Regions from separate parts of the Butyricicoccus sp. AF18-9LB genome, predicted to be linked through region 2. Evidence: a T-box and tRNA genes for the amino acid it is inferred to sense, from the RefSeq annotation. Region 2 holds a T-box; the other holds one or more tRNA genes.
The links. A T-box is a leader RNA that pairs with one kind of tRNA and senses whether it is charged. The one in region 2 lies ahead of PGY33_RS11480 (valine--tRNA ligase), so its partner is inferred to be a tRNA-Val.
Positions count from the first base shown of each region.

Region 1 (6,199 bases), on a different contig from region 2:
GCGTGCTACCATGACAAGGGCTTCGGCGCGGAAAAGAACCAGCAGACCGCGCTCACCTGGTACCGCAAGGCCGCTGAATACGGTCATCCGGAGGCTGCGGCACTGATCGCCAGCCTGATCGAGACGGGCGACCGCGGCTTGGAAAAGGACATGGACGAGGCTGTCCGTTGGTACCAGATTGCCGCAAACCGCGGCAACGTACTGGCGATGGGTCGTCTGGCATGGCTGTACAGCACCGGTACCGGCGTTCCGCAGGATGCGGCCTTCGCCTTCCAGTATTTTCTCAAGGCCGCTCAGGGCGGCAACGCAGCGTGCATGATGAACACCGCCATCCTGTACGCACGCGGCGAAGGCACGCCGCATAATGCGCGCGAGGCGCTCTACTGGGCCGAGCAGGCCAAGAAGCACGGCGCTCCGCAGGCCGAGCAGCTCATCAATGCCATCAAGAAGAACGGATAAGATCGAAAACCGGCGTTTTTACGTCGGTTTTTCTTTTTTTTTGCAGGTCAGATCAAGCGGCACAGCTCATTTTCCTGTATAATGCAGGGACAAGGAGGGATTTTCATGCAAAACTGGCATGACAATGTTCTGTGGCTGATCGCCGAGATTGACCGCTGTATCCGTGCGCATGAGGGCGAAACGCTGACACTCGCGTATTCAGCCCGGCTGCTTGACTATTCGCAGTCGCAGGTTTCGCATACATTCGCAACTACGTGAGCATCGGTTACTGGGATTTTATGTAAAAGCAGGCTCGCATTCCCGGAGCGGATTTAGAAACGGTCAGCGCGCTTCTGCGGCAGCTTGCCCCCGAAGCCGAGCAGCAGATGGCGTTCGTGAACGAGCCGAGCGGCCGCCGGCTGCTGTCTGGATACCGCACCCGGTCGTGTGTTCTATTTTGTGCACGATTGTGTACGTTTCTGGAAGTATATCCGGCCTGTTGTTCGATTTTGAAAAAAACAGTTGAAATTCCTTCTCGATGGTGATATAGTTATACAGTTACTCATTTTCACCGATTGGAAAGGAATTTCATGACATTTTATCAGGAATTACAGGTCAATCAGGCAGGCTCAAAGAAAATCATCCGTGAGAGTGCGTCACAGCGCGAAAAGCTGTACCATATTGCCGTATACTTGACCAAAATTGCGATAACCGTCGCATTCTGCTTTGTTTTCGTTTCACTTTACAGTCTGGGCTTCGGCGCGGACAACAGCATTGTCGGCGTGGTCGTACTGCTGTATCTGCTCGTATTCCGCAGCGCACATCTGTGCATTCGCACAGGGCAGTCCACGCTGCTGCTCGCCGGCTTTTTCGGCATTATGGCTGTCGGACCGCATGCAGCCAATCTGGCCGGCCCGGTCGGCGGATTGTTCATCAATGCTGCTGCGATTGCCCTGCTCATTCTGTTCGGCTGCCACGAGCCGAGAATGTTCAATCAGTCCACACTCGTGCTCGGCTATCTGCTGCTGTATGGTTACGATGTGGGCGGGCACGCCTATCAAATGCGCCTGTTTGGACTTGCTGCCGGTGCGCTTCTGGTCTGCGCGGTATTCTATGGCAACCATCGCGGCAATGCCTATGAGCTCTGTGCAGGAGACATCCTTCCTGCTTTCGATCTGCGCCATCCGCGCTCCAAATGGCAGCTTTGCCAGATCATCTGCGTTCCGCTCGTGCTTTTCCTTGCAGAGCTGAGCGGCATGCCGCGTGCGATGTGGGCGGGCATTGCCGCCATGAGCGCAATCCTTCCCGCGATGGACGATATGCGCTACCGCGTTCGCTGGCGTATCATCGGAAATATCGCAGGTGTTTGCTGCTTTTTAGTGTTGTATTTTCTGCTTCCGTCCTCGATTTACGCCTACATCGGCGTGATTGGCGGCATCGGTGTCGGTTTTTCCGCGAAATACGGCTGGCAGGCTGTGTTCAACACGTTCGGTGCGCTCGCTATTGCAACCAGCGCATACGGACTCAAAAGCGCGGTCGGTCTGCGTGTCGCGCAGAATGTGTTCGGCGTGGTCTTTGCGCTGCTGTTCTGCCTGATTCTCCAACGCATTTTTGCCCGCTGGGAGCGCTCTGCGAGCTGAGCAAACAGCTGTTCTGTGCAAATGCACGGAACAGCTGTTTCTTTTTCGCGCACACCGTAAACCATTTTTATAAAATCAGTTGACATTGCAGTAAATCTGTGGTTTAATGCAATAAGCAAAACAACGAGGAGGAACTCCCAATGAGTGACATTTCCAGCAAGCCCGCACAGCGCAGCGCGTTTTCCGTGCGCGACATCTGCTATTCCGGACTGTTCGCGGCGGTCATCGCGATCATGGCGCAGATTTCCATTCCGATGCCCGGCGGCGTACCCATGACCATGCAGACGTTTGCGATTACACTGGCGGCTGTCGTTCTCGGCGCCAAACTGAGCACGGTTTCAAGCGTAATTTATCTGCTGCTCGGTGCCGTCGGCATACCGGTGCTCGCGAACTTTTCCGGCGGTTTTGACAAGTTTATCGGTCCTACCGGCGGTTTTCTGATCTCCTTCCCGCTGATGGCGTTTATCATCGGCTGGGGCGCCGATCACCGTCATGCATTCCGCGGCGCATATGTACTCGCACTGATCATCGGCACGATTGCCAACTATGTTGTCGGCACGGCGATGTTCTGCGTACTCATGAACAGCTCGATCGCCGCAGGCGTGACCGCATGCGTGCTGCCGTTCATCCCGACCGCTGTCATCAAGGCTGTTCTTGCAACCGTGATCGGCTTTCTCGTTCGCAAGCGCATCCCGGGGATCAAGGCATGATCCGGCTGCGCCCGCATCATCTGCTTTGCACACAAGGCTACTCCGGCAGGGGCTATAGCACAGAATTTGTGCAAAATATGAGTGCGATTGTGCATTCTCTGCGAAATGTACCGGGAACCCGAATCCGGCTTGTCTTTGGCTCGGATTCTCTGTGCGCGCACTGCCCGCACCACACCGCCGACGACCTGTGCGAAGCACAGGAAAAGGTCTCCCGTTTTGACCGAAAGACGGTCGAATACTTTGATCTGCACGAGGGCGAGTATGTTTATCAGGACCTGATCCGTGCAATCGACACACAAATGACCCCGGCCATGCTGGAGGATATTTGTCGCGGATGTGCGTGGTACCCCGTCAGCGCCTGCAAAAAGAATATCTGCGGAAAATGAGATGAGGCACACCGAAAGGTGTGCCTCTCCCCCTGTCGTCCGAAAATATGTTGTCACTTCTCACAATTTATCATGTCCAGTTTCAGATATTCCTACAAATTTCCATCAAGATATTGACAACCACCTTCAAGGTGGTTATTCTTATCTTATAACAAACACCTTATAGGTGATTATCAAAACAGAGGTGAGGCCAATGAAGCGCTTCAAGCTGTCCAACTCCGAGGAAATTCTGATGGACACCTTATGGCGGGAAAACCGTCCGCTCACAACGCTGCAGCTTGCCGAAAAAATTACGGAAGCCAGCTGGAACACCAATTATATCGACAAACTGCTCGGTCAGCTTGTCAAAAAAGGCATGGTGCAGGTCAGCGGTCTGCTGCAGAACGGACGCTATCAGTCGCGGCAGTTTGTCCCCTGCTACACCAAGGACGAATTTCTGGCGAACATGCTCGAGGAGCAAGGCGTGAACCAGGCACTGTTTGCCCGAATCGCCGTGGCGCTGTTCAAAAAACCTGCCAAATCAAAGGAATCCGAGCAGGAAGAAAAGCTGATTGCCGAGCTGGAAAAAATGGTCGATCAGTACGAAGCTGCGCTGCAGAACAAAGAAGATAAATAATATGCAAATAACCCTATTTTCCTTTATATCTGCACTTTTATGGAGCAGTTTGTTGATTATTGTGATTTATCTTGTGCGGCGCACACGCTTCCGGCCGCATTTCGGCATGCTGACCATGGTGCTGCTGTACCTGTTCTGCGCCGCGCGCCTGCTGCTGCCGCTCGAGTTTCCGCACGCAGTGATTGTGAGCGACAGCGTCGTGTATCCGCGTATCTACAGCTTTCTGACGCGCAAGCCCGAGCCGGTCACACACCTGCCGGTCGGACTGCTTTTGTGCGCAATCTGGCTGTTCGGCACAGTTTTTCTGCTGATTCGTTACGCGCTGCAGTATCGCAAAGCCATCCGCGCTGCGCGACAAGCCGGGCCATGGGACTGCCGCACGGCTTCCCTGCTGAGCGAGATCCGGCGGCAGACCGGCCGCACCATCAAAGTTCGCGGACGTACAGCCGCGAATATCGAATCTGCCTTTGGCGTAGGTGTGCTGCGCCGGTACATCATTCTGCCGGACAAGACGTACACAGATGCCGAACTGCACTACATTCTGCTGCACGAGTACACGCATTTTCTCAACCATGATACGGCTGTCAAGCTGCTCGTAACGCTGTACTGCATCATTTTCTGGTGGAATCCGATCGTATACCTGCTGCAAAAGGATTTGGAACAGACGCTTGAGCTTAAATGCGACCGTGCGATTGCACAGACGCTGAACGCACAGGAACGTACAGCCTATCTGCGCGCCATCCTCGCCGCAATGAAGCAAGGCTGCACACAGCAGCCGGTGCCGCAGCCGTCCACGGCCCTGTTTCGCGCCGAGGCGGACAAGGCCATGCGGGAGCGGTTCACCGCCGTGCTCGCCTGCGCGGAGCAGCCGAACGACCGAACCGCAAGCGCCGTACTCATCGGCAGCTTTGCCGTCCTGCTGGCACTGTCGTATGCAGTGCTGCCGCAGCCGGCATTCGAGCCGCCGGCCGAGCCTGACAGCAGCTCGACCGTCTATTTTAACGACGAGAATGCCTATCTCAAGCAAAGTGCGGACGGACGATACTGGCTGTGCGTTGACGGCCACAAGCCGTATGAGCTGACAGAAGGTGACGTGCAATTTTATCTGGAGCACTCGGTTTTCAAATATATCCGCGAGACCGAGCAATAAAAGGCAGCTGCCGAAGGATAGCGGCAGCACAGAGAGTAAAAGCAAAATGTGGGACGAAATAGAAGCAGCTGAGATGTGGGGTCTCAGCTGCTTTTTGTGCAGACAAAAGAAAAAGCCACTCAAAATGAGTGGCTTGGTGGTGGACATTAACGGGTTCGAACCGCTGACCTTCCGCACGTCAAGCGGATGCTCTTCCAGCTGAGCTAAATGTCCAAATCAGGGACGGCGGCTGCCATCCCTGCTGGCTGCAAGTTTTTACTTGGTCTTGCTGCGGCCCAGATACTCACCGGTACGGGTGTCGATCTGGATGCGCTCACCCTGCTCGATAAAGATCGGAACCTTAACAACAGCACCGGTCTCAACGGTAGCGGGCTTGAGTACGTTAGTAGCAGTGTTGCCCTTAACGCCCGGCTCGGTCTCAGTGATCTCGAGCTCAACGAACAGCGGCGGCTCAACTGCGAAAACGCTGCCCTTGTAGGAAAGAACCTTAACGTTCTCGTTCTCCTTCACGAAGCGGAAATCATCGCCCAGAGTATCCTTGCTAATCGGAATCTGCTCGTAGGTCTCGTTGTCCATGAAGTAGTACAGGTCGCCTTCATTGTACAGATACTGCATCTCGCGGCGCTCTACGAAAGCCTCCTCGAACTTAGCAGTCGGGTTGAAGGAGGTCTCAGTAACCGCACCGGTTACGACGTTCTTCATCTTGACACGAACAAAAGCAGCGCCCTTGCCCGGCTTTACATGCTGGAACTCAATAACCTGCTGTACCTGACCGTCCATTTCAAAAGTTACGCCGTTACGAAATTCACCTGCGGTCATAATCGCTATGCCTCCAAATAATAGTATTTTTTACATCATTAAGCATTATTCGACTGTTCATACAAAACAGTGCTTGTATATAATACCCTATTTTCGCGTATTTTGCAAGAGGGTAACGCATATTTTCTTGAAAAATTTTATCGCGGTGGAACTCGGCGCTTTCCTGCACTGGTTGACCGGGGCATACGAACTGCCGCAGGCGGGTTCGGCCCTAACGGGCGGCACCTTTTTCTGCCCCGGCGGACCGGGGTGCTCGAACTGCCGCAGGCGGGTTCGCCCTGACGGGGCGGCTCCTTTTCTGCACCGGAAAGCCGGGGTGCGCGAACTGCGTTAGCGTGTTCGCCCCTAATGGGCGGCTCCTTTTCTGCACCGACCCAGCGGGGCACTCGAACTGCCGCAGGCGTGTTCGCCCTGACGGGGCGGCTCCTTTTTCTGCACCG
Region 1 covers NZ_JAQCWA010000038.1:10,141-16,339, forward strand. Annotated here, with positions in the region: gene PGY33_RS13525 (tetratricopeptide repeat protein) at 1-459, shown strand, start outside; gene PGY33_RS13530 (hypothetical protein) at 565-717, shown strand; gene PGY33_RS13535 (FUSC family protein) at 1,029-2,078, shown strand; gene PGY33_RS13540 (biotin transporter BioY) at 2,219-2,788, shown strand; gene PGY33_RS13545 (DUF1284 domain-containing protein) at 2,785-3,174, shown strand; gene PGY33_RS13550 (BlaI/MecI/CopY family transcriptional regulator) at 3,368-3,790, shown strand; gene PGY33_RS13555 (M56 family metallopeptidase) at 3,852-4,940, shown strand; tRNA gene PGY33_RS13560 (tRNA-Val) at 5,078-5,153, opposite strand; gene efp (elongation factor P) at 5,196-5,762, opposite strand.
Region 1: it encodes a tRNA-Val, which carries the amino acid that the T-box ahead of PGY33_RS11480 (valine--tRNA ligase) is inferred to sense. The anticodon was not compared.

Region 2 (6,199 bases):
TTCACCGGCAAGAAGGACGGCAAGGAAAAGACCGCCTACATTTACAACGTCTGCGACCACGAGGAGTGCTACCGCGAGGTCGGCTCGCAGGCCATCAGCTACACCACCGGCGTTCCGGCGATGATCGGCGCGGCGATGCTGCTGACCGGCAAGTGGAACAAGCCGGGCGTGTACACGGTCGAGGAGTTTGATCCCGATCCGTACATGGAGGCGCTGAACAAGTGGGGTCTGCCGTGGCAGATCAACGACAAGCCGGTACTGGTGGACTGATATGAAATTTACTGAGCTTCCTACGCCCTGCTACCTGCTCGATGAAAACCGTCTGGTGCAGAATCTGGCCGTCCTGCGGGACGTTGCCAGACGCACCGGCGCGAAGATCCTGCTGGCGCAGAAGGCGTTCTCGATGTTTTCCGTGTACCCGCTGATTCGGGAGTATCTGGCGGGCACAACGGCCTCCGGTCTGTACGAGGCACGGCTCGGTCATGAGGAATTCGGCGGCGAGACCCATGTCTACGCGCCGGCCTACGCGGAGGGCGAGTTCCGCGAGCTTCTGGAGTACGCCGACCACATTGTGTTCAACTCGTTCACGCAGTGGAAGGCCTACGGCAGCCTTGCCCGCGCGGCAGGGAAGAGCTGCGGCCTGCGGCTCAATCCGGAGTGCTCCACGCAGCCGAGCGACCACGCGATGTACGACCCGTGCGGTCCGGATTCGCGCCTCGGCATTACGATAGAGAATTTTCAGCCGGAGCTGCTCGACGGCATTGAGGGCTTCCATTTCCACACGCTCTGCGAGCAGAATTCGGACGATCTGGTGCGGACTGTCGCTGCATTTGAGCAGAATTTCGGTCAGTATATGGATGGCCTGAAATGGATCAACCTCGGCGGCGGCCACCATATCACCCGCGCGGATTACGATGTGGAAACGTTGGTGCACTGCATTGATTATCTGCAGAAAAAGTACAAGGTGCAGGTTTATCTGGAGCCGGGCGAGGCCGTTGTGCTGAATGCGGGCTATCTGGTCGCCACCGTGCTTGAGGTGATGCACAACCATAAGGACATTGCGATCCTGGATACCTCGGCGGCGTGCCATATGCCGGACGTGCTCGAGGTGCCGTACCGTCCGCCGGTGTACCGCGGCGGCGAGCCGGGCAAAAAGGCGTTCACCTATCTGCTGACCGGCCGCTCCTGCCTCGCAGGCGATGTCATCGGCGAGTATTCGTTCGATGTGGCGCTCGGCGCCGGTGAGCAGGTCGTGTTCGAGGACATGGCGCTCTACACCATGGTCAAGACCAATACGTTTAACGGTATGCCGCTGCCGCTGATCGCCATCCGGCGCGCCGACGGCACGGATGAGGTTGTGCGTATGTTTGGGTATGAGGAGTTTAAGCGGAGACTTTCGTAAGTTCCTGCCGGGCGGGAGTCTGTTTCTCTGCACCGGCTGACCGGGGGACTTGAACCGCGCAGGCGGTTCACCCTATCCGGGCGGCAGGTTTTTTCAGCACCGGCTGAGCGGGGGGCACGAACTGCCGCAGGCGTGTTCGCCCCTGACGGGCGGGGAGGTTTTCGCTGAACCTCAGCGGGGAGTGCGCCTACCCGGCGGGGGCACAAGAGGGTAGACACCTGCGGTTTCCACCCTCTTGTGAATCACCCCTTTCCCTTGGATAGTCTGGCGCAGATTGCCTACATGTGACCGCTGCGAAATAGGGGAACGGCAGTCGGGTTACCGTTGCGTTTGTTTCGCAAAATATTCGCAGTTCACAGGCAGATTACTGCTACACATAAGATTAACTCTACGCAGGCGCGGCATAACCGTGCCGCGCAAGTCGTAAGCACGTTATAATAGACAGGGTCTACGAAGATAAATTGTACCAAACGCTTAATTCGCAGGTGCCGTGCGTTACAACGTGCCAAGGATTTGCGCGGCACTGCTATGCCGCGCCTGCGTTGATTAACCCGTATGTGTAGCAGTACGCTGTCTGTGAACTGCGAAAAGGCGGAGAAAGACACGCTGAGGGAACCCGACTGCCGTTCCTATTTTTCGAAGCGGTCACATATAGGAAATCTGCGTCAGATTAGGAAACAAGGGAAAGGTAGGAGTTCAAAGAGGAAGGGAAACCGCAGGTGTCCCTTCCTTTTTGCCCCCGCGGCGGGCGCCGCAACGTCCCCGCCGTCCGCAGACGGCGAATCCCCCCGCTGAGGTTCAGCGAAAAACTCCCCGCCCGTTAGGGGCGAACCCGCCTGCGGCAGTTCGCGCACCCCGCTCAGCCGGTGCTGAAAAGGAGCCGCCCGTCAGGAGCGAACCGCCTGCGCAGTTCGCGTGCCCCAGAGGGTTGGTGCCGGAAAACAAGGGATATCCCTTGACAAACCCGAATTTAACAGCTATAATATTAAAGTTAATACACAAATGCCATGAAAAAGAGGAGTATTTTTCCTTTGCGCGTTTAGAGAGGGTGCGGTCGGTGCAAGCACCTCGGCGGGGAAGAAGAAGGTCGCTTTGGAGCAGAACAGCCGAATTTTTGTTAAGCTGTTCCGTCTAACCCGCGTTACGGGGCAACGAGTGCGCGTCTTTACGCGAATTCAGGTGGTACCACGGAGCATACTTCGTCCTGTTGTCGGGATGAGTATGCTCTTTTTTGTTTGCACAGAAGTATCCCGCATTTATATCGTAAATCAAATTGAAGGAGATAGATCAATGAGCGAACTGCCTAAGACCTACGACCCGAAATCGGTCGAGGACAAGCTGTACAAGTTCTGGGTCGATTCCGGCTTCTTCCACGCCGAGGTCAATCCGGACAAGAAACCGTACACCATCGTTATTCCGCCTCCGAATGTTACCGGCCAGCTGCACATGGGCCACGCATTCGACGAGACCCTGCAGGATATCCTCATCCGCACCAAGCGCATGCAGGGCTACGAGGCGCTGTGGATGCCGGGCACCGATCACGCCGGTATTGCAACCCAGATCAAGGTAGAGGAGAACCTCCGCAAGGAGGAGGGCCTGACCCGTTACGACCTCGGCCGTGAGGAGTTCCTCAAGCGCGTATGGGCGTGGAAGGACAAGTTCGGCAACCGCATTATCAGCCAGCTCAAGAAGCTCGGCACCTCCTGCGACTGGGACCGCGAGCGCTTCACCATGGACGAGGGCTGCTCCAAGGCTGTCCGCGAGGTATTCGTAAACCTGTACAACAAGGGCCTCATCTACAAGGGCCACCGCATCATCAACTGGTGCCCGCACTGCGCGACCGCCCTGTCCGATGCCGAGGTCGAGTACGAAACCCAGCCGGGCAAGCTGTGGCACATCCGCTATCCGCTGACGGACGGCTCGGGCGATCTGGTCGTTGCGACCACCCGTCCGGAGACCTTCATGGGCGATACCGGCGTTGCCGTCAACCCGAACGACGAGCGCTACAAGCACCTGATCGGCAAGACCTGCATCCTCCCGATCATGAACCGCGAGATTCCGATCTTCGGTGACGAGTACGTTGATATGGAGTTCGGCACCGGCTGTGTTAAGGTTACGCCGTGCCACGACCCGAACGACTTCGAGATGGGTCAGCGCCACAACCTCGAGCAGATTCTCGTGTTCAACGAGGACGCGACCGTCAACGCAAACGGCGGCAAGTACGAGGGCATGGACCGCTACGAGTGCCGCAAGGCGGTTGTAAAGGACCTTGAGGAAGGCGGCTATCTGGTCAAGATTGAGGACCACGAGCACAACGTCGGCACCTGCTACCGCTGCGGCACCACCGTTGAGCCGATGACCTCGGCGCAGTGGTTCGTCAAGATGGCGCCGCTCGCCAAGCCCGCTATGGACGTTGTAAACGAGGGCAAGACCAAGTTCGTGCCCGACCGTTTCTCCAAGACCTACCTGCGCTGGATGGAAAACGTACACGACTGGTGTATCTCCCGTCAGCTGTGGTGGGGTCACCGCATTCCGGCGTTCTACTGCGACGACTGCGGTGAGATGACCGTTTCCAAGACCGATGTATGCACCTGCCCGAAGTGCGGCAGCAAGAACATCCGTCAGGAAGAGGACGTTCTCGACACCTGGTTTTCCTCTGCGCTGTGGCCGTTCTCCACGCTCGGCTGGCCGGACAAGACCAAGGAGCTTGACTATTTCTACCCGACCTCTACGCTCGTTACCGGCTATGATATTATCTTCTTCTGGGTTGCCCGCATGATCTTCTCCGGTGTGGAGCACATGGGCGAAACCCCGTTCGAGACGGTTTATATCCACGGTCTGGTGCGCGATGCACAGGGCCGCAAGATGTCCAAGTCGCTCGGCAACGGCATCGACCCGCTCGAGGTTATCGACCAGTACGGCGCGGACGCGCTGCGCTTCACCCTCGCAACCGGCAACAGCCCCGGAAACGATATGCGTTTCTCGGACGAGCGCGTACAGGCGTCCCGCAACTTCTGCAACAAGATTTGGAACGCATCCCGCTTTATCCAGATGAACCTGACCATCGACAAGGACAAGGCAGTCCAGCTGCCCGCCGACCTTACCATCGAGGACAAGTGGATCATCAGCAAGTTCAACACACTGGTTGCCGATGTTACCCGCAACATCGACCAGTACGAGCTGGGTCTGGCGGCTGCCAAGCTGAACGACTTCATCTGGGAGAACTTCTGCGACTGGTATATCGAAATTGCAAAGACCCGTCTGCAGACCGGCGACGAGAACGTACAGAAGGTGCTCTGCTATGTGCTGAGCGGTGCGATGCAGCTGCTGCACCCGTTCATGCCGTTCATCACCGAGACCATCTGGCAGGCGCTGCCGCATGAGGGTCCGTCCGTTATGGTATCCGCATGGCCGGAATACAAGGACGAGCTGCACTTTGCCGCGGAGGAGGCACAGATGGAGAGCCTGATGGACGCTGTCCGCGCCATCCGCAACCGCCGTGCCGAGATGAACGTACCGCCCTCCAAGAAGGCCAAGGTGCTCATCCTGACCGAGAAGAAGGATACGTTCTCCGCAGGCGCAGGCTTCTTCCCCAAGCTGGCATACGCTTCCGAGATTGAACTCATCGACGCGGTTCCGGCGGACGCTGCCAAGATGGCATCCGTAGTCACCGGCGACGCACAGATTTATATGCCGATGGGCGACCTCATCGACTTTGAGGCCGAGCGGGCCCGTCTCGGCAAGGAAAAGAGCAAGGTCGAGGCGGATATCGACTTTGTTATGAAGAAGCTGAACAACCCGAAGTTTGTCGATAAGGCACCTGAGAAGGTTGTTGCAGCCGAGCGCGAAAAGGCCGAAAAGCTGCGCGAGCACCTCGCAAAGCTGGAGGAGTCCATCGCAGCGCTGAATTAAGCTGAATTAAAATAAGAAAGAGTGGAGTTTTATCCACTCTTTTTTCTTAACATTTTCCCCGAAAACACTTGACTGTAAACCCACTTTACCCCTTATAATGTAATTAATAGAAGGGAAGGTGATCGTATGAACATAGCGGAAGCAGAGCGCAGGACGGGATTATCCCGGGCGAACATCCGGTTTTACGAGAAGGAAGGCTTACTCAAGCCGACACGCGGCGAGAACGGCTACCGCGATTACACCGAGGACAATGTACAGACACTGCGGAAGATCATGCTGCTGCGGCGGCTGCGCCTGAGCGTGCCCGACATCCGCGCCATCGAGAGCGGCGAGAAAGCGCTGCCCGAGGCGGCGGCAGGCCAGCTCGACGTATTGCAGGGGGACATCCGCGAGAGCGAACAGGCGTATGCGATGTGCCGCGCCATCTGCGAGGACAGAGCGGAGTGGAACGGGCTGGATGTAGACCGGTACCAGTCCATCGTACTGCCCGCAGACGACCCGCGCGAGAAAGACCGCATCCCGCCGGCAGGCTGTCCGTGGCGGCGCTTCTTTGCCCGCAATGTGGATGCCGGACTGTATGGGCTGCTGTGGTCGATGCTGTCGCAGTGGGTGTTCCGCATCAATCCGGAGAATTTTATCCAGTTCATGGCGAATCTGGCGTGGACGGTCGCGTGCGGGTATGTCGGCTGGCTGCTGACGTTCGTGTTCGAGCCGGTGCTGCTGCATTACTGGGGCACAACGCCCGGCAAGTGGATATTCGGGCTGTCCGTCCGCGATGAGGACGGAGAAAAGCTGTCCATCCGCACCGCATATGCCCGTTTGTGGGGCGTGTTCGGCTACGGCAACTGCTATGCGCTGCCGTTCTTCGACTTGTACTACAATTAC
Region 2 covers NZ_JAQCWA010000023.1:1,211-7,409, forward strand. Annotated here, with positions in the region: gene PGY33_RS11470 (saccharopine dehydrogenase family protein) at 1-270, shown strand, start outside; gene nspC (carboxynorspermidine decarboxylase) at 272-1,402, shown strand; T-box leader at 2,401-2,612, shown strand; gene PGY33_RS11480 (valine--tRNA ligase) at 2,693-5,314, shown strand; gene PGY33_RS11485 (MerR family transcriptional regulator) at 5,441-6,199, shown strand, end outside.